4 regions of the Mesorhizobium sp. ORM8.1 genome follow, and region 1 is predicted to be linked to each of the others. Evidence: predicted binding sites of a transcription regulator. Region 1 holds the regulator's gene; each other region holds the start of a gene.
The links. The regulator LexA, encoded in region 1, represses DNA repair genes until DNA is damaged. The targets are predictions, from matches to a motif close to TGTTCNNNNTGTGTTCNG.
Positions count from the first base shown of each region.

Region 1 (5,701 bases):
GTATCCTCATGCCGGCAAGGCAAATCCTGCCAACGACACGTGAAGTCACCGGAATGCGCGAACTCGCCACCGCATTTTAGGAGGTGCGTGCCAGATTGGGCCAAGGCCTAATGTTGCACTGCGAAACGCACCTTTCAATGCCAATCTTCTTGGGCCAGTTCACACCTAATCGATTTGATCGCCAATCCGCGCCAGGCTTTCCTCGCGACCCAGCACGGCAAGCACGTCGAACACGCCGGGCGATGTGCTGCGGCCGGTCAGCGCCGCCCGAAGCGGCTGCGCCACGGCGCCGAGCTTGTGACCGCCGGCCTGCGCGAAGTCGCGGATCGCGGCCTCGGCCGAAGCCGCGCTCCAGCCGCCGGAAACCGTCGCCAGCGCCGCATGGGCGCCGCCCAGGATGGCGCGCGCATCGGCATTGAGCAAGCCGGCCGCCTTCTCGTCCAGCGGCAAGGGCCGTTCCACGAAAAGGAATGACGCGCCGTCGACCAGCTCGACCAGGGTTTTTGCCCGCTCCTTGAGGCCGGGCATGGCGGCAAGCAGCTGCGCCTTGCGCTTGTCATCGAGCTTTGCCGCCAACGCCGGGCCGCCTTCGAGATAAGGCAAGGTGGCGACGAAGATATCGAACAGCGCATGATCGTCCATCTTGCGCATGTGGACGCCATTCAGCGCGTCGAGCTTGGCGAAGTCGAAGCGCGCCGCGCCCTTATTGACGTCGCCGATATCGAACCAGGCGATCATGTCCTTGATCGACATCACCTCGTCGTCGCCATGGCTCCAGCCGAGCCGGGCCAGATAGTTGAGCAGCGCCTCGGGCAGGTAACCCATGGCGCGGTAAGCTTCGACGCCGAGCGCGCCATGCCGCTTCGACAGTTTGGCGCCATCTGCGCCGTGGATCAGCGGGATGTGCGACATCGACGGCACGTCCCAGCCCATAGCGTTGTAGATCACGGTCTGGCGCGCGGCATTGGTCAGATGGTCGTCGCCGCGGATGATGTGGGTGACGCCCATGTCGTGGTCGTCGACGACGACGGCATGCATATAGGTCGGGACACCGTCCGAACGCAGGATGATGAAATCGTCGAGATCCTTGTTGGGGAAGCGAACCTCGCCCTGCACGCGGTCGTCAACCACGGTCTCGCCCTCGGTCGGCGCCTTGATGCGGATGGCGCCTTTCACCCCGGCCGGCGCCTCGGACGGATCGCGATCGCGCCACGCGCCATTGTAGCGCGGCGGCAGGCTCTTGGCGCGTGCCGCCTCGCGCATCGCCTCGAGCTCGGCGGGCGTCTCATAGGCGTAATAGGCCTTGCCCAGGCGCACGAGCTCCTCGGCCACCTCGCGATGGCGCGGCGCGCGCTCGAACTGCGAGACGGCCTCGCCGTCCCAGGAAAGTCCGAGCCACGTGAGCCCGTCGAGGATCGCAGCCGTTGCCGCCTCCGTGGAGCGCTCACGATCGGTGTCCTCGATGCGCAGCAGCATCGTGCCGCCGGTATGCTTGGCATAGAGCCAGTTGAACAGCGCCGTGCGCGCGCCGCCGATATGCAGATAGCCTGTCGGCGAGGGGGCAAAGCGGGTGACGACCTTGTCGGACATGGAACTCTCGAAGCGGCGCTGAAAACAGGCATTTTTCGCGCGGACTTTCGCGCGATGCGGGTTCATGTAGCATAGGCGGTCTTGGGCGCAAGGGGCAGACCCGATGGCTGGACGTGGCCGGGGCGAGGGAGAGGGCGAGGGGACGGCAGTTGGCGTTAGCGAGCGCCTGCTGTTTGCCGACGTCAGCGCCGCCGAAGCGGCGCCGGTTTTACTCCCGGCGCCTCCACCTACCCCGACTGAAATCTTACCGCAAAACCGCGACGCGCCACGCAAGGTTTTGCCGGCATCGATCATCACGCTGCGCAAGCAGCTTCGCCGTTTTTCGCTTCCGGCATTGCGGCAAGGCGTCGGCACTGCCGCGACCACGGAACTCGATCGCGGCATCGGCTTCCTGCTGGTGCCGGTGTTCCTGGCCGCCGGCGTCATCTATTACTTCTCGCTCAGCACCGAGCCCGATCTCTACAGGCCGCTTGCGACGGTGGCCTTGATGGCCGTGTGCGCGGTCGGTTTCCGTTCCTGGCCGAGAACGCATCTCATCTTCATGGCCACGCTGTTCTGCGCCCTGGGCTTTCTGGCCGCCAAGGTCGAGACATGGCGCGCGGCAACGCCGATGCTCGGCTCCGAAATCCAGACCCGGCTGACCGGCCGCCTGGTCATCGCCGAGCCGACGGCCAATGGCCGCGTCAGGCTGACCATCGACGTCATGTCGACCGAGCATCCGACGCTGCGCTACGTGCCGGACCGCGTCAGGTTGTCTGCGCGTCGGATCCCGCCTGATATGCGAGCAGGATCGATCTTGACCGGCTACGCCAAGCTCTTGCCACCGACAGGGCCGGTGCGGCCGGACAGCTACGACTTTTCCTTCGACAGCTATTTTACCGGCATCGGCGGCAGCGGATTTTTCCTGGGCGATCCAAAATTGGTTTCAGCAACAGCCGAAGCGCCGTTTGGCGCCGGCATCGCCCTGGCCATCGAGAACGCGCGGGAAGGGATTGCCGACCACATCCGGAGCAATATCGGCGGCTCAGAAGGCGAGATCGCCGCCGCGTTGATTGTCGGCGTGCGCGCCGGCATTCCCGAAGAGATCAACGAGTCCATGCGGCGCACCGGCATCTATCACATCATCTCGATCTCGGGCCTGCACATGGCGCTGGTCGCCGGCACGATCATGGTGCTCTTGCGCGGCGCCTTCGCGCTGTTTCCGGATTTTTCGTCACGCCGGCCCGTCAAGAAATACGCCGCGGCAATAGCGCTGCTCTCGATCGCCGCATACCTCGTCATTTCCGGCATCGTGGTCGCGGCCGAGCGTAGCTTCATCATGCTGGCGGTGATGCTGGTTGCGGTGCTCTTCGACCGCGCGGCGCTGACCATGCGCAATCTGGCGATCTCGGCGATCGCCGTCATCCTGGTGTCGCCGCACGAGGTGGTCGGCCCGAGCTTCCAGATGTCGTTTGCCGCAACCGCGGCGCTCGTCGGCGTCTATGCCGGCTGGGCGGACTACCGCGCCGGCAAAATACGGGCGCCGCCGGCAAAGCTTTCATTCCTGGGTTTCTGGTCGAGAAAACTGGCTGTTGGTGTCGGCGGCGCGGCGATGACATCGCTGATCGCCGGCAGTGCGACGGTGTTGTTTGCCATCTGGCACTTCCAGCGCGTATCGCCGCTCAGCGTGGTTGCGAACCTCGCGGTCATGCCGATCGTCTCGCTGATCGTGATGCCGTTTGCGGTGCTCAGCGCATTGGCCATGCCCTTCGGTCTCGACGGTCCATTCCTCTATGTGATGGGCAAGGGCCTGACGGCGATGGTGGCGATTTCGGCGTGGCTTTCCGAGCGCTCGCCGGTCGACGCCGTCGGCTTGATCTCGATCCAGTCGGTGCTGTTGGCGACCATCGCGCTTGTCATCGCCACCATGGCGACCACCTGGCTCAGGTTCGCGGCCGTGCCTTTCGCGCTCGCCGCCTTGTTGGCGATTCCGCACGTCCGCACGCCTGACCTTCTCATTTCGGAGGACGCGCATCTGGTAGCGATGCCGATCGGTGGCGGCGAGCTTGCCATCAACCGTGAACGCTCCAACGAATTCACCACCGACAATTGGAAGCGAGCACTGCAGGCCGGGGCAATCGTGCCGCCGGAGATGTTCGCCAAAGGCGCGTTGGACGTCGCCGATCCAGTCGATTTGCCACCGGGCTCGCCCTTCTACTGCACTGGCGACCTGTGCATCGGCAGGCATCCGTCCGGCGCGATCGTGGCGCTCGCCGAGACACGCGACAGCGCCCGCCCAGCCTGCGGCTTCGCCGACCTTATCGTCATCAACGACGCCACCGCCTACAATCCTTGCTGGGATCCGCGCATTCTCGTCGTCACCAAGCGACAGCTCGCGCGTGACGGCAGCGCGGCCGTCTTCTTCGACACGCAGTCGGCAACGGCGCGGCCAGTCATTCGCTACGCCGTCGAGCAGCCGTACCGGCCCTGGCACGAGCAGCGGAAATACACCCGCGAGGCGAGGGGCTACCGCCGTACAAAAAGCCGGAGAGGACGGATGCGAAGCCCGCCCAACCGGCTCAGTAGCGCCTGATCAGTCCGACCAGCTTGCCCTGCACCTTGACGCGGTCAGGCCCGAAGATGCGCGTCTCATAGGCCGGGTTGGCGGCTTCGAGCGCGATCGAGGCGCCTTTGCGGCGGAAGCGCTTGAGCGTCGCTTCCTCGTCGTCGACCAGCGCCACCACGATCTCGCCCGGGCTCGCCGTATCGGCGTTGCGGATGATGACGGTGTCGCCATCGAAGATGCCGGCCTCGATCATCGAATCGCCCTTGACCTCGAGCGCGTAATGCTCGCCGCCCATGATCATGTCCGGCGGCACCGAGATCGAATGCGTCCGGTGCTGGATGGCGTCGATCGGTACACCGGCGGCGATACGGCCCATCACAGGGATCGACACGGCCGAGATCGCATCGTCGTCATTGCTGGGCGACGGCGCGCGCGACGATGCAGCAGGCTTGATCTGCCGGCCGAGATTGCCTTGACCCTGGCCACCCTGGATGACGCTTGGCGAAAACTTCCTCGCGGCATTGAGGCCGGGCGCGATCGAATCGGGCAGCCGCAGCACTTCAAGCGCGCGCGCCCGGTTGGGCAGCCGGCGAATGAAGCCGCGTTCTTCCAGCGCCGTGATCAGCCGATGGATGCCGGACTTCGATGCAAGGTCGAGCGCTTCCTTCATTTCGTCGAAGGACGGAGGAATGCCGCTCTCCTTCAGACGTTCGTGGATGAACATCAGGAGTTCATGTTGTTTGCGCGTCAGCATCGGCGACCCCCACGGGTTCTGAAACCAGAATCAGAAAAACAAACCCAGAACAAACACTATCTGTTCCAGTTGTGTTCCGCAACCGTTTAAAGTTTAGTGAATTTGTTAGGACAGTCGAAACCATGTTGCGCCCGCTTGGGCGCCGCCGCGACGGCCGGCTGAGCCTTAGGTCTTGATTCCGTTCCATTTTACAACCCCATCGTTCATAAGAGATAGGGCATCAGCATCGCGGATGCGCAGGGCGGGATGAGCTCTGCACCCCAGTTTACATGCGGCACCGTGAACGAAACGAACTCAAAATGCCAACTTTGGCAATGCTGCGGTCTATCGCTGGCATCGATGGACCAGCGGACAAGGACAAAAGGGTCTTGCCGGATCGTGGACGGCGGTGAGACAAACCGCGCATGGCTGGCCGGCGGCGTCATGCGCTGCGTCGGGTCCAAACGGGAGGCGATTGCACTATGACGGGAATTCCTGATCTGGCGTCTGTCGAGGCGATGGACGCCGCCGATCCGTTGCGCGCCATGCGCGATCGCTTCGTGCTGCCGGAGGGGGTCATTTATCTCGACGGCAATTCGCTGGGCGCTGCTTCACCCGATGTCTTCACCGAGATCGAGAACGCCGCCAGGCGTGAATGGGCGCAGGATCTGATCCGCGCCTGGAACACCGCCGGCTGGTTCGACATGCCGGTCGAATTGGGCGACCAGCTCGGGCGCTTGATCGGCGCGGCACCTGGCCAGACCGTCGTCTGCGATACGACTTCGATCAACATCTACAAGGTTTTGCATGCAGCGCTGGCGATGCGGCCTGAA
Region 1 covers NZ_CM132600.1:7,338,085-7,343,785, forward strand. The annotation lists gene gltX (glutamate--tRNA ligase) at 166-1,590, opposite strand; partial or broken gene ACVDG8_RS36595 (ComEC/Rec2 family competence protein) at 1,694-4,155, shown strand; gene lexA (transcriptional repressor LexA) at 4,149-4,889, opposite strand; gene kynU (kynureninase) at 5,351-5,701, shown strand, end outside.

Region 2 (5,701 bases), 2.9 Mb from region 1:
GGCGACGCCAGGCTGGCCTTCACGCGCGGGCTGGTTGCCGCGCGGGCGATTGTCGCGACGATTGTCGTGGCGATGGCGCGGCCGCTGATGGTCGAAACGGGCCTGCCGCCACAGGAGGATCGGTTTTGGTTCCTCCGCCTCGGCCGGCGTCTCGCTCGCTCCACCTTCCCCCTCGTGGGAAGCGTCGGCGCGCAGCGCCGGGGCGGGGAGCGCCAGCGTCGGTGGTATCAGCACGACCTGCATCGTCAGTGCCATCACCCGCGTCGTTTCGCGCCGCGACCTCCCCCATCGAGGGCGAGGCGGGAGCTTCGGCGACTTCTTCGCTTGCTGTGACAGTTTCCACTGGGTCTGTAAGTGTCGGCGCATCCGCAGCGGGTTCCGCCGCCTCGGCAACAGGTTCGGCATCCGCTTCGACAGTCGGCTCCGGAGCAGCTTCGGCCGCAGGCTCCGCCGTCGCAATCGGATCGGCGGTGACATCGGTGTCTTCGGCAGGCGTTTCGGTGACGGCATCGGCAGCAGGCGCGGTTTCGGCCGCTGCCGCGGCACGCGCGGCCTCTTCCGCCGCCAGCTTCGCGGCGGCTGCCTCGCGGGCGGCATTGTCCTGCGCGTCGAGTTTCGCCTTCACCTCGGCCGGAGGCTTCGGCTCGGCGCGATAGCCAAGACCCTTCAGGATCTCTTCCATGTCGTCGGCGGTCGCGCCGAGGATCGACATCATCGGCGGCGTCACCATGAAGGACTGGCCGTCATAAGCGCCGTCCGGCCGCTGGCCGAGGCCGGGCTTCCAATTGGTCGCCGGGCGGATCAGGTCGGCAAGCCGCTCGAGGATGTCGACGCGTACGGCGCGGCGGCCGAGATTGCGGTATCCGGCGAGCTTGTAGAAAGTCTTGTCGAAGACGGGGTCGATGACCACCGAGGTGCGGCCCGAAGCCAGCGCATGCACCACGTCGCCGAAGCCGGGCTTGTCCTTGCCATCGTTCTTCAGCGCCCAGAGCAGCGTCACCAGCCCGGCGGGAGCCGGCTTGATCAGCGCCGGGACGAAGACATGGTAGGCGCCGAAGCGCACGCCGAGACGGCGCAAGGCGGCGCGGCCTTCCTGGTCAAGCGACTTCATCTCTTCGGCGATATCGCGGCGGTTGATCAGGCCGAAATGCTCGACCAGCTGGAAGGCGATGCCACGCGCGATGCCGGCGAGCTGCTCGGCATTCTTCAAATCGACCAGCGGCTTCAACAGCGACTCGATCTGGAAGTTGACGAAACGCTCGGCGCGCGCCGCGACCTTGTCGCGGGCGGGACCCGTCAGCTGCTCGTCGGCCAGAAGCACCAGCCTAGGCTTCAGCGCCTCGTCGGCGGAAACCAGCGTGCCGATCGGCGCGCCGATCCAGCGCAAGACGCCGTCCGAGCCCAAAGCCAGATCGCCATTGGCGCAAGCGGCAAAGCGCTCGGCGCGCGCGTCGAACTCTGCCGCGAGCGCCTTCTGCGCGGCGGTGCGCACGGCCTTGGCGTCCTCGCCGCCGGCGCTCTGGTCGGCAGTGAAGCGGAACCCCTGCAACTCGCCGACATGATGGCCTTCGACGAGGACGGTTCCGGTTGGGCTGATTTCGGCTTCAGGCATGGTATTTTCTCTAAGGCGCCGCATGAGGACGGAAGTCCTGCGGTCTACGAAGCGTTTCGTCAACCGCTCATGCAGCGCATCCGACAATCTGTCTTCGATTTCGCGCGTCTTTTCCTGCCAGTGTAGCTGATCGGCCAGCCATCCAGGGCGATTGGAGACGAAAGTCCAGGTGCGGATCTGCGCGATCCGGTGCGACAGCGTGTCGATATCGCCGTCCGTCGTGTCGGCCCGCCGCACCTGCTCGGCCATGTAATTCTCATCGACATGGCCATGGCGCGCAAGGTCCATATAGATCGAAGCGATAAGGTCAGCATGCTGTGCCGGCGCGATCTTGCGGTAGTCCGGCAGGGCGCAGGCTTCCCAAAGCAGCGCCACGCGTTTGGCATCGGTGGCCAAAGCCCTGATCGCTTCGTCGCGCGACAGATGTTCCAGCGCCTGCGCATCCACCGCCGGCAGCGCCCGCGTCAGTCCCTCGACCGGCGCGTTGGTTTCGATCGAACGCTTCAGCGCGTCGAGGTTGGAAAAATCGAAAGCGGCGGTGCGCCACTGCAGCACTTTCACCGGGTCGAAGTCGTGGCCTTCGATCTTCTTGACCAGATCCTCGTCGAGCGGGTCGACCTGGCCGGTGACGCCGAAGGTGCCGTCGCGCAGATGTCGGCCGGCGCGGCCGGCGATCTGGCCGAGCTCGGCCGCGGTCAAATTGCGGTACTGGTAACCGTCGAACTTGCGGTTCTGGGCGAAGGCGACGTGGTCGAGATCGAGGTTCAGCCCCATGCCGATGGCGTCGGTGGCGATGAGATAGTCGACGTCGCCCGACTGGAACAGCGCCACCTGGGCGTTGCGGGTGCGCGGCGACAGCGCGCCGAGCACGACGGCCGCACCGCCCTGCTGGCGGCGGATCAGCTCGGCGATGGCATAGACCTCATCGGCCGAGAAGGCGACGATCGCGGTACGCCGCGGCAGGCGGGTCAGCTTCTTCGAGCCGGCATAGGCGAGATGCGACAGGCGCGGCCGCGTCACCACCGACACGCCCTTCAAGAGCCGCTGCAGGATGCCGTGCATGGTCGCGGCGCCGAGAAGCAGCGTCTCCTGGCGGCCGCGCAGATTGAGGATGCGGTCGGTGAAGATGTGGCCGCGCTCGAGGTCGCCGGCAAGCTGCACCTCGTCGATGGCGACGAAGGCGGCGTCGGTCTCGCGTGGCATCGCCTCGACGGTGCAGACCGAATATCGCGCGCCGGCAGGCTGGATCTTCTCCTCGCCGGTGATCAGCGCCACTTTGCGGGCGCCGACCTTTTCGCAGACTCTCGTGTAGACTTCCCGCGCCAGCAGCCGCAGCGGCAGGCCGATGACGCCGGTCTCATGCGCCACCATGCGCTCGATGGCGAGATGCGTCTTGCCGGTGTTGGTCGGTCCAAGCACGGCGGTGACGTCGCGGCCTGAAAGGATCAGCGGCTCTCTGTGTTTCGGCTGGATGTTCATCGGCTCGGAAATGAGGCTTTTTGCCGCTTTCATTGCTGGAGCATGATCTTTCTCCAAAAACCGGTTCCCACTTTTCGGGATCATGCTCTCGTCGGAAACGTGGCGCTGCCGCCGCGTATGACAGGCGACACATAGGGATTTCAGGCGCCGAGCGAAAGCGGAATGTTCTTTCGACGGATCGCGCAGCCTTGAAGAGTGGTCAAAATCTACCGCGGTTAACTGCTGGAACGAGTCTGGAACGAATCAGCGACGAATCACAGACTCACTCTGATTCAGGTTTTGTTCACGGCTATATGTGGATTTTTTGACGATGGATCTCACCACATGCTGAATCGCGAAACTGGCCTGATTTATGCTGAGACGCTGCAATGCCCGCGAGTCCGTTAACTTTTGCCGGTGAACCATTGCGGCGGATAGGCACCCAGCCGACAAGGTTATGAAATTATTGATCTTTCCTAACCGGCTTTAAGGAATTCGGTGACGTTCGAGGCTCCCGCCGTTAACTTCTCGACCAAAGCCGGAACGAATCGGCGACGAATCAGCGATCACTGAAGTTTCCCGGTTTGTTCACCCCAACATATGGTGTTATCCACAGCTTGTGCACCGAGAACGCACAGCTTGCGAACAGCGTTACGCACAGAGCGCGGAGCAGCCGTTAACCTTTGCGTGCCGAATTGAGGCATCGCCTCGCATCGCCTGTCGTCGGCGAGCGAAAAAGCAGGCGGCCCGGCGGGGCCGCCCGCGTTCAAAACACATCAAGTGAAATACTGGCCGCCATTGGCGGTGATCGTCGAGCCGGTGATGAAGCCGGCGTCCTCGGAAGCCAGGAAGACGACGCAGCGCGCGATCTCTTCGGGTTCGCCGAGGCGGCCCACCGGGATCTGTGGAAGGATGCGCTCGTTGAGCACCTTCTCGTCGATCGCCTTGACCATCTCGGTGGCGATGTAGCCGGGGCAGATGACATTGACGGTGATGCCCGCGCGAGCCCCTCTTGCGCGAGAGCCTTGGAGAAGCCGATGTCGCCAGCCTTGGCGGCCGAGTAGTTGACCTGGCCCGCCTGGCCCTTCTGGCCGTTGATCGAGGAAATGGTGATGACGCGGCCGAACTTGCGATCGCGCATGCCGCTCCACAGCGGATGCGTCATGTTGAAGACACCCGACAGGTTGGTGTCGATGACCTCCTTCCACTGCTCGCGCGTGATCTTGTGGAACATGGCGTCGCGGGTGATGCCGGCATTGTTGACCAGCACCGAAACCGGGCCGAGATCGGCCTCGACCTTGCTGATGCCGGCCGCACAGGCGTCGTAGTCGGCGACCGACCATTTGTAGACCGGGATGCCGGTCTCGGCCTTGAATTTGGCCGCGGCCTCGTCATTGCCGGCATAGTTCGCGGCGACGGAATAGCCGGCGTTCTTCAGGGCGATCGATATCGCCGCACCGATGCCGCGCGAGCCACCGGTTACGATTGCTGTCTTGGTCATGAAGTTCCTCCTTTAAATCGTCTGAGCGAATGGGGAGTAGCGAATAGCGAGTAGGGATCTGTCGTCCCGTAGCGCGACGCTTTCTTCCCTATTCGCTACTCCCTATTCGCTATTCGCTGGGCTCAGATCGCTTCCACGCACATGGCAACGCCCATGCCGCCACCGATGCAAAGGGTGGCGAGACCCTTCTTGGCGCCGCGACGGCGCATTTCATGGACCAGCGTGTTGAAGATGCGGGCGCCCGAGGCGCCGATCGGATGGCCGATGGCGATGGCGCCGCCATTGACGTTGACGATCGAGGGATCCCAGCCCATGCCCTGGTTGACGGCGCAGGCCTGCGCGGCGAAGGCCTCGTTGGCTTCGACGAGGTCGAGGTCCTTGACCGACCAGCCGGCCTTCTCCAGCGCCCGCTTCGAAGCGGGAATAGGTCCAGTGCCCATGATTGCCGGGTCGACGCCGGCGGTCGCCCAGGAAGCGATGCGCACCAGCGGGGTGATGCCGCGGCGGGCGGCCTCGGCCTCGGTCATCAGCAGCGCGCCGGCCGCGCCGTCATTGATGCCGGAGGCATTGGCGGCGGTGACCGTGCCGTCCTTGTCGAAAGCCGGCTTCAACTTGGTCATGGCGTCGAGCGTGGCGCCATGGCGGATATACTCGTCCTGGTCGACAATCGTGTCGCCCTTCTTGCCCTTGATGATGAAGGCGACGATCTCGTCCTTGAACTTGCCGGCCTTCTGCGCCGCCTCGGCCTTGTTCTGCGAGGCGAGCGCGAACTCGTCCTGGGTGTCGCGGGTGATCTGGAACTGGCGGGCCACGTTTTCTGCGGTGTTGCCCATATGGTAGCCGTTGAAGGCATCCCACAGGCCGTCCTTGATCATGGTGTCGATCATCTTGTAGTCGCCCATCTTGACGCCGGCGCGCAGATGCTCGGCGTGCGGCGACAGCGACATCGATTCCTGGCCGCCGGCGATGATCACCTTGGCGTCTCCGGTGGCGATCTGCTGCATGCCGAGCGCGATCGCCCGCAGGCCCGAGCCGCAAACCTGGTTGAGGCTCCATGCAGTGGTTTCCTTGGGCAGGCCGGCGTTGATCGAAGCCTGGCGAGCCGGGTTCTGCCCCTGGGCGGCGGTCAG
Region 2 covers NZ_CM132600.1:4,442,301-4,448,001, forward strand. The annotation lists gene ACVDG8_RS22335 (helicase-related protein) at 20-3,091, opposite strand; partial or broken gene phbB (acetoacetyl-CoA reductase) at 3,847-4,571, opposite strand; gene ACVDG8_RS22345 (acetyl-CoA C-acetyltransferase) at 4,694-5,701, opposite strand, start outside.
Region 2: the regulator LexA is predicted to act here: its motif matches at 3,315-3,332, upstream of ACVDG8_RS22335 (helicase-related protein).

Region 3 (5,701 bases), 1.7 Mb from region 1:
TCAGCTGCGTTGCCAGATCCAACGCCAGCCGCAGACGGCGGTCGCCGAGATTGAGGTTCAGCTCCTCGGCGTGCTTGGGTTGGACGCCTTCGTCCGACCAGCCCCAGACCTGAGACGACAGCATCTTGATCAGGTCTTCGGGCAGACCCAAAGCCTTACCGACGTCACGCAAGGCGCCTTTCGAGCGATAGCGGATGACGGTCGAGCAGAGTGCGGCGTGCTCACGACCATAGGCGTCGAACACCCACTGCATGACGATTTCGCGCCGTTCATGTTCGAAGTCGACATCGATATCGGGCGGCTCGCGGCGCTCCTCCGAGACAAAGCGTTCAAACAGAAGATCATTGCGGTCGGGATCGATCGACGTGATGCCGAGCACGTAGCAAACGGCGCTGTTGGCAGCCGACCCCCTGCCCTGGCACAGAATATCCTGGCTGCGGGCAAAGCGGACGATCGAATTGACCGTCAGAAAATACAGCGCGTATTGCAGCTTCTCGATGAGCTGCAATTCATGCTTGAGCGTGCCAACAACCTTGTCCGGCACACCCTCGGGAAAGCGCTCCGTCGCGCCTTCCCAAGTGAGCTTCTCCAACGCCTGCTGCGGTGTCAGGCCCGGCAGCATCCGCTCCTCTGGATATTGATAAGCAAGTTCCTCCAAGGAGAACCGACAGCGCGCCGCGACCTCGAGCGTGCGCGCCATCGCTTTGGGATAGCGGCCAAACAACCGCGCCATTTCATCGGGCGGTTTCAGGTAGCGGTCGGCATGCCGCTCCCGCCGAAACCCAGCATCATCGATCGTGACATTGTGCCGGATGCAGGTGACGACATCCTGCAGGATGCGCCTTGATGGTTCATGGAAAAGGACATCATTGGTGACGACCGTTGGCACGCCGGCCTGTTCGGCAAGATTGGACAGATCGTGCAGCCGCAGCGCATCATTGGGACGGCGGCGCAGAGTCAGCGCCATGTAAGCCCGACCGCCAAATGCCTCGCGCAACCGCCTGAGCCAGAGCGCGCATTCGTCGTCGGCCTGGTCGGGAACAAACACCGCAACGAGGCCCTCGCCATAAGCAACAAGATCGTCCCAATGCAGCACGCACTTCGCCTTGCCGCCGCGCTTCTTGCCGAGCGACAGCAACCGGCAAAGCCTGGAATAGGCCGCACGATCGGCGGGGTAGACCAGGATGGAGATTTCTTCCGCCAGATCCAGCCGGCAGCCGACGATCAGCCTGACGCCGGTCGCCTTTGCCGCCTCATGCGCCCGAACGATTCCGGCCAGGCTGTTGCGATCGCAGATGGCAAGTGCCGACATGTCCATGATGGCGGCCTGCGCAAACAATTCCTCGCAGGAGCTCGCGCCGCGCAAGAAGGAGAAATGCGAGGTACATTGCAACTCAACGTAAGGTGCAGTCATCCGAAGATGCCGTGCAGGAACCAGCGATGCGAACCGGTCGCGGCATCCTCGCCATCGCCGGCGCGATAGATCCAGAACCGCTCGCCTCCTTCATCCTCGACCTGGAAATAGTCGCGCACGGCGGCAAGCTCGGCGTCACGCTTCCACCATTCGCCGAATACCCGCTCAGGGCCATCGGCGCGCTTCACCCTTCGCCGGATGCCTCTCCAGGTAAAGCTCGCCGGCGGATGATCCGGCAGCAGCGCCATCGCCTCGATCAGCTCAGGAACGGCAAACAAACGCGCCGGACGCGGCCAATGGTCTGGCCATGCCTCGCCTGTCTCAACGGACGCGGGCGCCACGCGCCGAAACGATCGCTCCGGCACGTCGCTGGCCACCGGTGCAAAGCGATACAACCTCTCCTCGCCGACACGGTTGCCGAGAATGTCGATCAGGTCCGAGATGTCTGTATCCGGCTGCTCGATGAGCGAGGAAATTGTCTGCCTCGGCGTCAACGGTTCGGCCAGGGGCGCGGACAGGCGCATCAACTCGATGCCGAAGCCCGGATCGATCGTCTCGATCTTGTCGCGGATGATCCCTGTCAGCCGCTTCACATCGCGGACCGGCAAGGCCGTGCCAACGCGAATGGCCTCGACGCGGTTGTCGACGCGGTAAAGCAGCAGGTCGAGCCGCAGGGCGCCGAGACCCTTCGTCTCCAGTTCGGCACACAACGATTGCACGAGCTTGCCGACGTAACGCGCGATCGTCTCGGCCGCACCAATGGGCTCGCCAAAGGTCCGTTTTACCTCAAGCACGTCGGCTGGTCGCACCGGCTCTATCGGTTCGGCAAGGCGTCCAGCAATCTGGTCAAGCCGGCGGCCCAATTCGGGCCCGAAGCGCAGCGTCAGCGGCGCACGCGGCTGCTGCAGAAGCTCACCCACCCTGTCGAAGCCCAAAGCCCGCAGACCGCTCACGATCGCATCGGGCAAACGCAGTGCCGTGACAGGCAGAGGAAGAACTGCATCATAGGTCGCGTCGACGGCGACAACGCTGACGGTCTGCCTGACGCAGCGCGCGACAGCGTGTGCGGCGCCCCAGCTATCGGCTATCGCGGCCCGCGCCGACAAGCCGACCTGACCGAGACGCTCGATCATACCGGTCAGCATCAAGCGTTCGCCGCCATGCAGGTGATCGGCGCCGCTGGTGTCCAGGACCAATCCGTCCGGAGGATCCACAGCGACGATCGGCGCGTAGCGCCGCAACGCCCACAGCGCCAGCCGCTCCAATGCCGCCGCGTCGGCGTCTGGCTCAGCGTCCATAACCACCAGACCTTGTACGAGGGCCTGTGCCTTCGTCGCCGGCATGCCGATGCGCAAGCCGGCTTCTAATGCCGCACGATCAGCCGCGGTCACAAGGCGACGATTGCCTTGCCGCCCGACCAGCACCAAAGGTCTATCCGGTGGCAGCGAGACGTCGCCCAATTTCCTTCTGAGCCGGTCGGTCGACCAGTTTGGAAGGAAGAGCGAGACGACCCTTTGCATCACAAGCCTCCACTTCGATATCGAGCGTTTCCCCTCCACGAGACCGGATCAGTTCCAGTTGCCATCGCGCCCGGCCAACGCCGGGCACGGGAAGCGGTTGCGATGGCAGGACGGAAACCCGCCAGCGGGTGACAGATGCCGTCGGCTGCCCGAAATCGGCCACTTCGGTCTGGCGGCGCCAGCGGCGGATGGCGATGCCCATCGCGCCGGAGCCTTCGGATGCCAGTTGCAACCGGCGCGAGGCAGTCATGGACAGGCGCGCGACTTCCGCGACCACAGCCCCAAGCCCCACATGCCGCAGACCTTCCTCGAAGCAGGCGAGCAAGGATTTGTCGTCACCGGCTTCGACATAGATCACCCGGTCGGGGTGAAGTCCGACCTGGGCAATTGCCGGCGCAAACAGATCCTGGCGCGTCACACACCACAGCACCTTGCCCTGCGTCCTCGCCGCAATTCCCGCCGCAAAAAGCGACGCGGCAGCGCCATCAATCGCTCCATTGCCACCACCGGCAACTTCATGGAGCGCGCCAAGCGCCACACCGCCCCCAGGCAAATGGCTGTCGACAGCAGCGATGCCGAAAGGGAGCACCGCTCGTTCGCGCCTGTTGCCACCTTCGAGACGCGCGATGCGATCTCGGAGATCGGAAATGGCAGCGCTTGGCGTCTGTGCACTCATCTGTTCCCTGAACGCAAAATGCTGGCGGCATGTTCCTCATTTGTTCTCTTCCTAATAAAGAGTCAATGGCATGGCGAGGTGGCGCTGCGGAAGAAATGCCTGCGGCGACCGCCTGTCTGGTGGCACCGATAGAGTTTTTTGCTGACAGGACGACACAGTCGAAGGCCTTGATAAGCCCGCTTGACGTCGCGCCGGCGACCGTCGGCGCCCTGAGCAAAGACGGCGCATAAACCGCAGTCCTGCGCGCGTCCGCAATGCGGACATTGTCGCGCGCGGGACGAAGGAAATTCGCCTCCGCCGTGGGCGGTTAACAGGACAGCCGTAGGAGCGTCAGCATAGCGCCGGCCGCAGGACGGGACGCGGGACCGACTGTCCCCGCCCACGGTGGTCCGAACGAGTGGCCAGCGGTGATGGATTTGGACAGTGATCACAGGTGTTGGCCCAGGCCGAGCAACGGGTGGCTTAAGCCGGTTGCTGACCATCCTAGGCGTTTGCCGAGTGCGGGTCGATTTCACCAACGATCTCCGCAGCGTCTCCGTCATACTCGTCGGCCGGCGCGACGGCGAGCGTTCCATCGCCCGCTCTGAAGATGACGATGCTGACCATCAGGCTGTTGGCGAGGCTGAAGGCGAAGGCGTTTGCTTGTGCGAGGGACATCTTTCCGGCTCCTGCTGGAAGCGGGATCGATCCCCGCGTGACAGGCGCCCGATGTGTCCGGCCGAGGCCGCAATCACCGTGCAGGCGTAGCCGAAGCGGCGGCACGCTTTGCGTAGTCCGACCCTTCACGGGTTGATGGCATCAGGCTCTCGGGCCGGACCAAGGAATAGCGCTGATGAACGCGGCGGTCGGTTCGTGATTCAGTCAACGAGCCGATATTGCCCCGAGTTGGCCGGCCTTCGCCCGGCTCGGCAGGCGCTGGATCAACCGATCGCAGATTGTGGCCGCGTCGAGAGTATCGGCCGGCAGCATCGGACCCTCAGCCCCGAATAGCCGGAGCCCCTGAATGCGTTGGTGGCCCCTAAATTCGATGGACGGCTTGCATTTAACATTCAAAGATCATAAATTCAAAAATATGAATGTAGTGGATATGATCCCCGCTTCGGGAAAGGCTGCGGAGTTGCTCAAAAGCATGTCCCATCCGCAGCGGCTTCTGGTTCTTTGCGCGTTGGGAAAGGATGAGCGCTCTGTCGCCGAGATGCGCGAATTGCTCGAGATCGGGCAGGTGGCGATGTCGCAGCAACTCATGCGGTTGCGCGCTGATGGTCTGGTCGATTCGCGTCGCGATGGCACCACTGTCTACTATCGCATCACCCGGCCGGAAGTGCTCACGGTTGTTGACGCGCTTCACTCGGCCTTTTGTGCTTGAGCATAAGCACTGGCGACCCACGACCGCTTTGCTTGCTTTGTCGCCTTGAACGAACGGCTACGAAATCTCGGGAAGCGGCGCGGCATGGTTGACGCGCACGAAACAGGAGAAGTGCAATGTTTGGTTTTGGAGCGCGCTCGGCGGAAAAGACGCTGACACCGACGCAGGTGCGTCAGTTGGGTGACGCCATCACGCTTGTCGATGTCAGGGACGACGGCGAGTGGGCATCCGGGCATATAGCCGGTGCCATTCATATCCCTTTGGGCAGCCTTCGCGACAAAATAGCGCTTATCCCGCCAGGCAAACCCGTCGTGTTCTATTGCCATGCTGGCGGCAGGTCATCGCAAGCCATCGCCATCGCCATGGCTGCGGGACAGCCGCACGATACGCATATGGCCGGCGGCATCAGCGCCTGGCGTGCGCAAGGTTTTGCGTCGGCAAGCTGATCGCCGCGTCGCGTGGCAACATCAATGCGGGTTTCACGGGGCTTTGAGTTGCTCGATCTGTTCGGAGGGCTGCGCGCGAACGGCGCGCAACTCGTACCAGAGGGCATTCAGGATACCGACCGTAGTGGCCAGTCCGAGGCCGAGGATCCAGGCGAAGTACCACATCGTTGCAATCTCCAGTCTTTACTATCAGTACGCCGAAGACCCTGCCCCGCGCACCGATGCTTCGCTGACCTTTCCCCAGAGCACGCGGTAGACCCAGGCCGTGTAGGCGAGAAT
Region 3 covers NZ_CM132600.1:1,635,514-1,641,214, forward strand. The annotation lists gene ACVDG8_RS08705 (error-prone DNA polymerase) at 1-1,414, opposite strand, end outside; gene ACVDG8_RS08710 (DUF6504 family protein) at 1,411-2,934, opposite strand; gene ACVDG8_RS08715 (ImuA family protein) at 2,846-3,610, opposite strand; gene ACVDG8_RS08720 (hypothetical protein) at 4,094-4,267, opposite strand; gene ACVDG8_RS08725 (ArsR/SmtB family transcription factor) at 4,614-4,976, shown strand; gene ACVDG8_RS08730 (rhodanese-like domain-containing protein) at 5,093-5,422, shown strand; gene cydX (cytochrome bd-I oxidase subunit CydX) at 5,456-5,587, opposite strand; gene cydB (cytochrome d ubiquinol oxidase subunit II) at 5,612-5,701, opposite strand, start outside.
Region 3: the regulator LexA is predicted to act here: its motif matches at 3,641-3,658, upstream of ACVDG8_RS08715 (ImuA family protein).

Region 4 (5,701 bases), 940 kb from region 1:
CAGCGTCGCATGTTCCTCCAGGTGCGAGACGGAAATCGCGAGCAGCGAGATGTCCTTTTCGCTCGGATGGGCGGCCAGCACCCCGCGCACCAGCTCCTCGGCGATTTCGGCGAGCATCGTCGTGGCCTGGATCGGCTGCTCCAGCGTCACCGAGCGCGAGACGGCGCGCATATCGGCGAAGCGCACGCGCACCGTCACTGTACGACCGGGCCGGTCCTTGGCGCGCAGGCGGCTGGCGACGCGGTCGGCGAGATGCAAGAGCGTCGGCACGAAGACGCGCGGCACGGCGGGCTTGCGGCCAAGCGCCGACTGCGCGCCGGCTGAAATCGCGCGGCGCTGCGTTTCCAGTTTGCGCGGGTCGCGGTTCCAGGCAAGTGCCGCGAGCTTCTGGCCGGCGGCCGGGCCGAGCAGCCGTTCCAGCGCGCCGCCATGCGTGCGCGCCAATTGGCCGATGGTCTCGATGCCGATCTCGGCCAGCCGCGCCCTGGTCGCCGGGCCAACGCCCCACATCAGCGTGACCGGCAAATCGTGCAGGAAGGCAAGCTCGCTGCCTGGCGCTACCACCACCAGCCCGTCTGGCTTGGCCACCTGCGAGGCGATCTTGGCCAGATGCTTGGTCCGCGCCACGCCGATCGAGATCGGCAGGCCGAGTTCGGACTTCACGCGCTGGCGGATTTTTCGCGCGATCTCGTCCGGCGGGCCGAACAGGTGCGTGCAGCCGGCGACGTCGGCAAAGGCCTCGTCGATCGAGATGCGCTCGACCAGCGGGGTGAAATCGTCGAGCACCTTGATCGCGGCGTCGCCGAGCCGCTGGTATTCGCCGAAGCGGCCGCCGACGAAGATCAGCTGCGGGCAGAGCTCGCGCGCCTTGCGGCCGGGCATGCCGCCGCGCACGCCGAAAACCTTGGCTTCATAGGAGGCCGCCAGCACCACGCCGCCGCCCACTGCGATCGGCTTGCCGCGCAGCGACGGGTCGAGCAGTTGCTCGACCGAGGCATAGAAAGCGTCGAGATCGGCATGCAGGATGGTGGCTTCGCCGCAAGCAGCGTTCGTGGCGAGCATGCCGCGCTCCCGTCTCCATCCGGCCCGTCGTCTTCACGCCGCACTGCAGCATTAGCCGGACGTGTTTTAAGGGAAGTTGCGTGAACATAAAGAGAACAAAGCAGGTTTTTTGTCAAGCCAGGGCAGGGCCGTCCGGCGCTGTCTGTGACCGATCGCACGCAAGCGCATCATCGCCAGTCTCGCCGCGACGCAAAAAGAAGCCCGCGCGGCGAACAAGGCCGCGCAGGCAAAGGCTGGAGTAGTCATAGGACCAACGCGGTGGCACGGTATTGGTTGCGGTCATCCGGGCCGGCGGGAACAATTGCCGGCGCCACGCCGTTGTTTTGAACCGGAGGCTGTCATGGATAGTTTCGAACTTATCGATCTTCTCTGCGTCGTGGAGGCGTGCGCCAGCGACCATGTCGCGGGCCGGGTCGTCCCGATGTCGAAAGCCGTCGAGGAACTGCGTGTGCTGACCGGCGATTTCATCTCGTCGGACCAGGACGCTGCCAATGCGCTGTCGTGGATAGCGCTCGAGCGCGGCTGCGCGGTGCTGTTCGACGAAAGGCCGGGTGCTGATATCGTGGATATCGTGGCCGCGCCGTAGCTTGTGTCCTCCTCATATTTTGGCCGAAGGCCGTGCCCTTCGCGCTCCTCCGCGCCGCTTGCCTTTGAAGTTCGCTAAGACCTCAGTCTGCCCTGCGTGATATAGCTAACATACGCAGGAAGGTGTAATTTGCCAAACGGGTCAACGCATCGGAGGGACAACAAAATGCCAAGGATTTCAGAGCTTTTCTTCAAGACGGGCGTCGTATTTTTGCTGCTGGGCATTGCGATCGGCATCAAGATGGGGATCTCGGGCGACCATGGCGCCTTCCCGGCGCACGCGCATTTCAATCTCCTGGGCTGGGTCACCAGCGCTATTTTCGGCGGCTATTATGCGCTCAATCCAGCTAAGGCCGAGAAGCGCCTGGCCATGATCCATTACGGCCTTTACACGCTCGGCCTGGTGGTGATGCTGCCGCCACTTTATCTGAAATACGCGCAGGGCAACGATGCGATGGAGCCGATCCTCGGCATAGGCTCGCTCATTGTCGCTGCCGGCGTGCTGGTCTTTGCCGTCGTGGTATTCTCGCCTGCGCAATCCACGCGCCAGGTCACCATGGCGGCGCGCTAGAACGGTTCACCGTGTCACGGAAAAATCGCGCCGGACGGCTTTGCTGCTCGGCGCGATTTCACACTTTTCTAAAGCAGGCGCGAGATCAGCGTATGGATGATGCCGTCGCGCTTGAACGGACCGGGCAGCTCAGCGGGCGCGGCCTCGCTCGCCTTGCTTTCAGCAGCCGCGCGGCCTTCGCGCTGGATGATCAACAGCACGATCAGGAAATAGCCGGCCTGCAAGAGCACGGCCGCCAGCAACATCCAACCTAGCGACGCCCAGACCGATCCCGTGGACGCGTATGTCCACCCGAGGACCAGCAACAGCGTTGCCGTCATTCCCACAAGAAAACGCGGAAAATACATCTGCCCAATCGAGCGCCTGAACCGATCAAGGTCCCGGCAATCTCGCCCATTCTCTACCCGCCTTGAGCCTTGCACCTTTCCTGCGCGGCCGCAAGCGGTGGTTGCCGGCTGGCCCTATGGCCGGCCCTTTGGCCGATGCCACTGGGACCAGTGTCCAGGGACTTCTGCTTGGGGAACCACGAGCCCCGGCATCTCGTTCCCAACGCGCAATCAATTCAGGAACCGCTAATCGAGCGTCACCACGCGCGGTAGACTGAAATCGCCGAGAACGTCCCTTCATCGGCGCATGGCCGATTTCCCGCCGCCTTTCCTGCGAGGGCGGTGGGAGATCGGTTCGGCATGCGGGCACTGCCGAGACGGATGGAGGTGCCGGGCACAAAAAAAGCCCGTCGTGCCGGAGCATGACAGGCTTTTTGCGGCTGGCCGCCCGATCAGGTCAGGATCAGCACGATCTTGTAGCTGTCGGGGTCGACGATCACAATACGCCCGTCGGCAAGCACGAAATACTCGTAGCTCTCATATTCCGGGACGATCTTGACGATGCGCGACGGCAGGCGGTGCAGACGCACCTTGTGCCGGGGCACTTCGACGCCGACCGAGATGTCGAAGCTGATATCGCGAACCGGCTCGACCTTGGTTTCGTGAATGACCTGCGTGATCTGCGTCTTCTGCTCGACCGTCACGTTGTTGATCGAGGCGGTTTTGCCCTGGTCGGTTTGCGTGTTGGTCTGGGCGTTCTGCTGGGTGGAGGTGCCGGCCTTGCCCTGGGCCTGCTGGTCGGTCTGGACCTTGGTCTTGTCCTGGGCGCTCTGCTGGGTGGAGGTGCCGGCCTTGCCCTGGGCCTGCTGATTGGTCTGGACCTTGTTCTTGTCCTGTGCCTGCTGGCTCTTCTTCAGCTTGGTGTTGTCCTGGGCGTTCTGCTCGGTGGAGGTGCCGGCCTTGCCCTGGGCCTGCTGATTGGTCTGGACCTTGTTCTTATCCTGCGCCTGCTTCTTCAGCTTGGTGTTATCCTGGGCGTTCTGCTCGGTGCTGCTGCCCGTTTGGCCCTGAGCGTTTTGCTCGGTCTGGGACTTCATCTTGCCCTGGGCCTGGTCATTGGTCTTGGCGCCAGCCTGGCCCTGGGCGTTCTGTTCGGTCTGCGATTTCATCTTGCCCTGGGCCTGCTCGCCCGCCTTGCCACCCTTCTGACAATCGGCGGTGCCGGCTGCGCAGTTGGTGTCGCCGCTCGGCTGCGCGGATTCGGTCTGCGCCATTGCAGCGCCGCAACCGACGCCAAGTGCGATCATGCTCGTGATAAGCAGATGTTTCATCGGATATCTCCTTGGAAAGTCGGTCCCTTCACCTGAGGAACACGCGTTCGCAGCCATTGTTCCGAAATTGCTTGGGAATCGGAATTGTTACGAGGAGCCGGCGCCGGCGTCGTGGATCCCGGCGGTAATTTAGGAACAAGACTTGTCGATCGGCGTTTGAGCGGTGCCGACCGGCTGTGGGAAATCGCAGGCGCAGCGAAGGAGGCGATTGACCCAAAGGAGACGACCATGAAAATGCACCTCACGACAGCCGCGGCCAGCCTTCTGCTTCTAGCCGGCGTAGGCGCCGTAGCTGCGCAGGATGTTGTTATCGCGCCGGAGCAGGAGACGGTCATCCGCGAATATGTGCACAAGCAGCCGTTGGCCTCGGTGAAGGTTCCCGGTATTGAGCTCAACGTCGGCTCGGCCCTTCCCGATACGGTCGAACTGCACGAAGTGCCGAACGTCAAATATCGCTACGTCGTCGTCGATAATCGTACCGTCATTGTCGACCCCGGCACGCGCAAGATCGTCAAGGTCCTTGATTGACGTGGGCTGGCCCCGCCGGCCTCCGCGGCTGGTGGGGCAATTAACCCAGTTTTATTTTGTTACCGAATGCTAACGGAACCTTCGCTCGGAGCACGCGTTGGCGGCTTTGTGTTCGCATTTGCCTCATCAAGAACACAAGCATGCGCAGGATGCGGATTCGGGCGGCGGCGTAACAGGCACGGGTTGGGGGAGGAGACTGACCAAGATGTCGAAACGAGAAATCGGAACATCCCGCACGCTCGGGATGCGTGTCGCCGATCTGCGAGCCAGGATGCAGGACGCCAGGATCACCGAACATGACATGAAGGCTTTCCAGAAGGTCGCGGCCATCATGGGGGGCGGCGAGGGCTCCCTACGCATCGACGCGGACGACCTGATCGCCGCGTCCTTTCTTACCGAGGCGCTGGGCGAGCAAACGCCAGGCTGATTTCGGCCTTTCCCATCATCCGATACCGATACGCTGTCGGCCTGGCCCGTTACCTGCGTGATGGAGGGCGGCGAACTGTGCCGCCTGCCACGGTGCCGACAAGGTTCGGGTCGAGCCGATCGACCGCGCCGGGCGAGCAGCTATTCTGGCGCATCGGAACGAGTGGGGCGTCATGAAGATTTACCAAAAGCCAGTGCTGACAAAGCGCGAGAAACTGTCGTCGGCAACGGCGGCCGTTCCGTCGTCGCAGCACTGACCCCGTCGTCGCAGCCGCGCGCAGCATCGGGTTGACAGCAAGCTGCAACTTGTTGCCAGCAAGCTGCAACTTATTGGCGGCAAGAACGGAAAACCGCTCACACTTTTTGCTCTGGTCAGTGCCGCGCCTGGTTTTCGCGCGCCTTTGTGCGCCTGATCTTTGCTTCGCGCAGCATCGCCACCGGATCGGCGCCCGTCCACACGATGCCCGCCTGCCTGGCGAAGACGAGGAAGGTCCGCCGGACTTCGCCGAGATCCATTCGTCCGCCACGCGCCGCCTCGCAGGCGCGCAACGCCGCCCGATAGCTCTCGCCGCGCGTCCCTGGCCATTCCTTGAGGAAATTCTGCATTTCGCAAAGTGAGGCGATCTCACGCTTGAAGCCGGCCCCGACGGCAACAGCCACCGGCGCTCCAAAAGCCATGTCGCTCCTGATCAGACCTTCATGCATGGCGCTGCCTTTTTTGCAGGCGTCAAAGCCTTAAAATGCAGAGCGCTCCGAACCGTTCCGCGCCAATGCATCGAGTCCAGTGGATCAATTAGGCGCCGCTGACGGAACAAGTCCTAAACAAGGGCGTTTGCCCCGGAGCTCCCATGTTGACCTGCCTGTGTTTCCGC
Region 4 covers NZ_CM132600.1:877,133-882,833, reverse strand. The annotation lists gene dinB (DNA polymerase IV) at 1-1,062, opposite strand, end outside; gene ACVDG8_RS04610 (hypothetical protein) at 1,403-1,648, shown strand; gene ACVDG8_RS04605 (hypothetical protein) at 1,814-2,218, shown strand; gene ACVDG8_RS04600 (hypothetical protein) at 2,287-2,463, opposite strand; gene ACVDG8_RS04595 (DUF1236 domain-containing protein) at 2,997-3,818, opposite strand; gene ACVDG8_RS04590 (DUF1236 domain-containing protein) at 4,104-4,403, shown strand; gene ACVDG8_RS04585 (hypothetical protein) at 4,609-4,830, shown strand; gene ACVDG8_RS04580 (DUF982 domain-containing protein) at 5,202-5,534, opposite strand.
Region 4: the regulator LexA is predicted to act here: its motif matches at 1,143-1,160, upstream of dinB (DNA polymerase IV).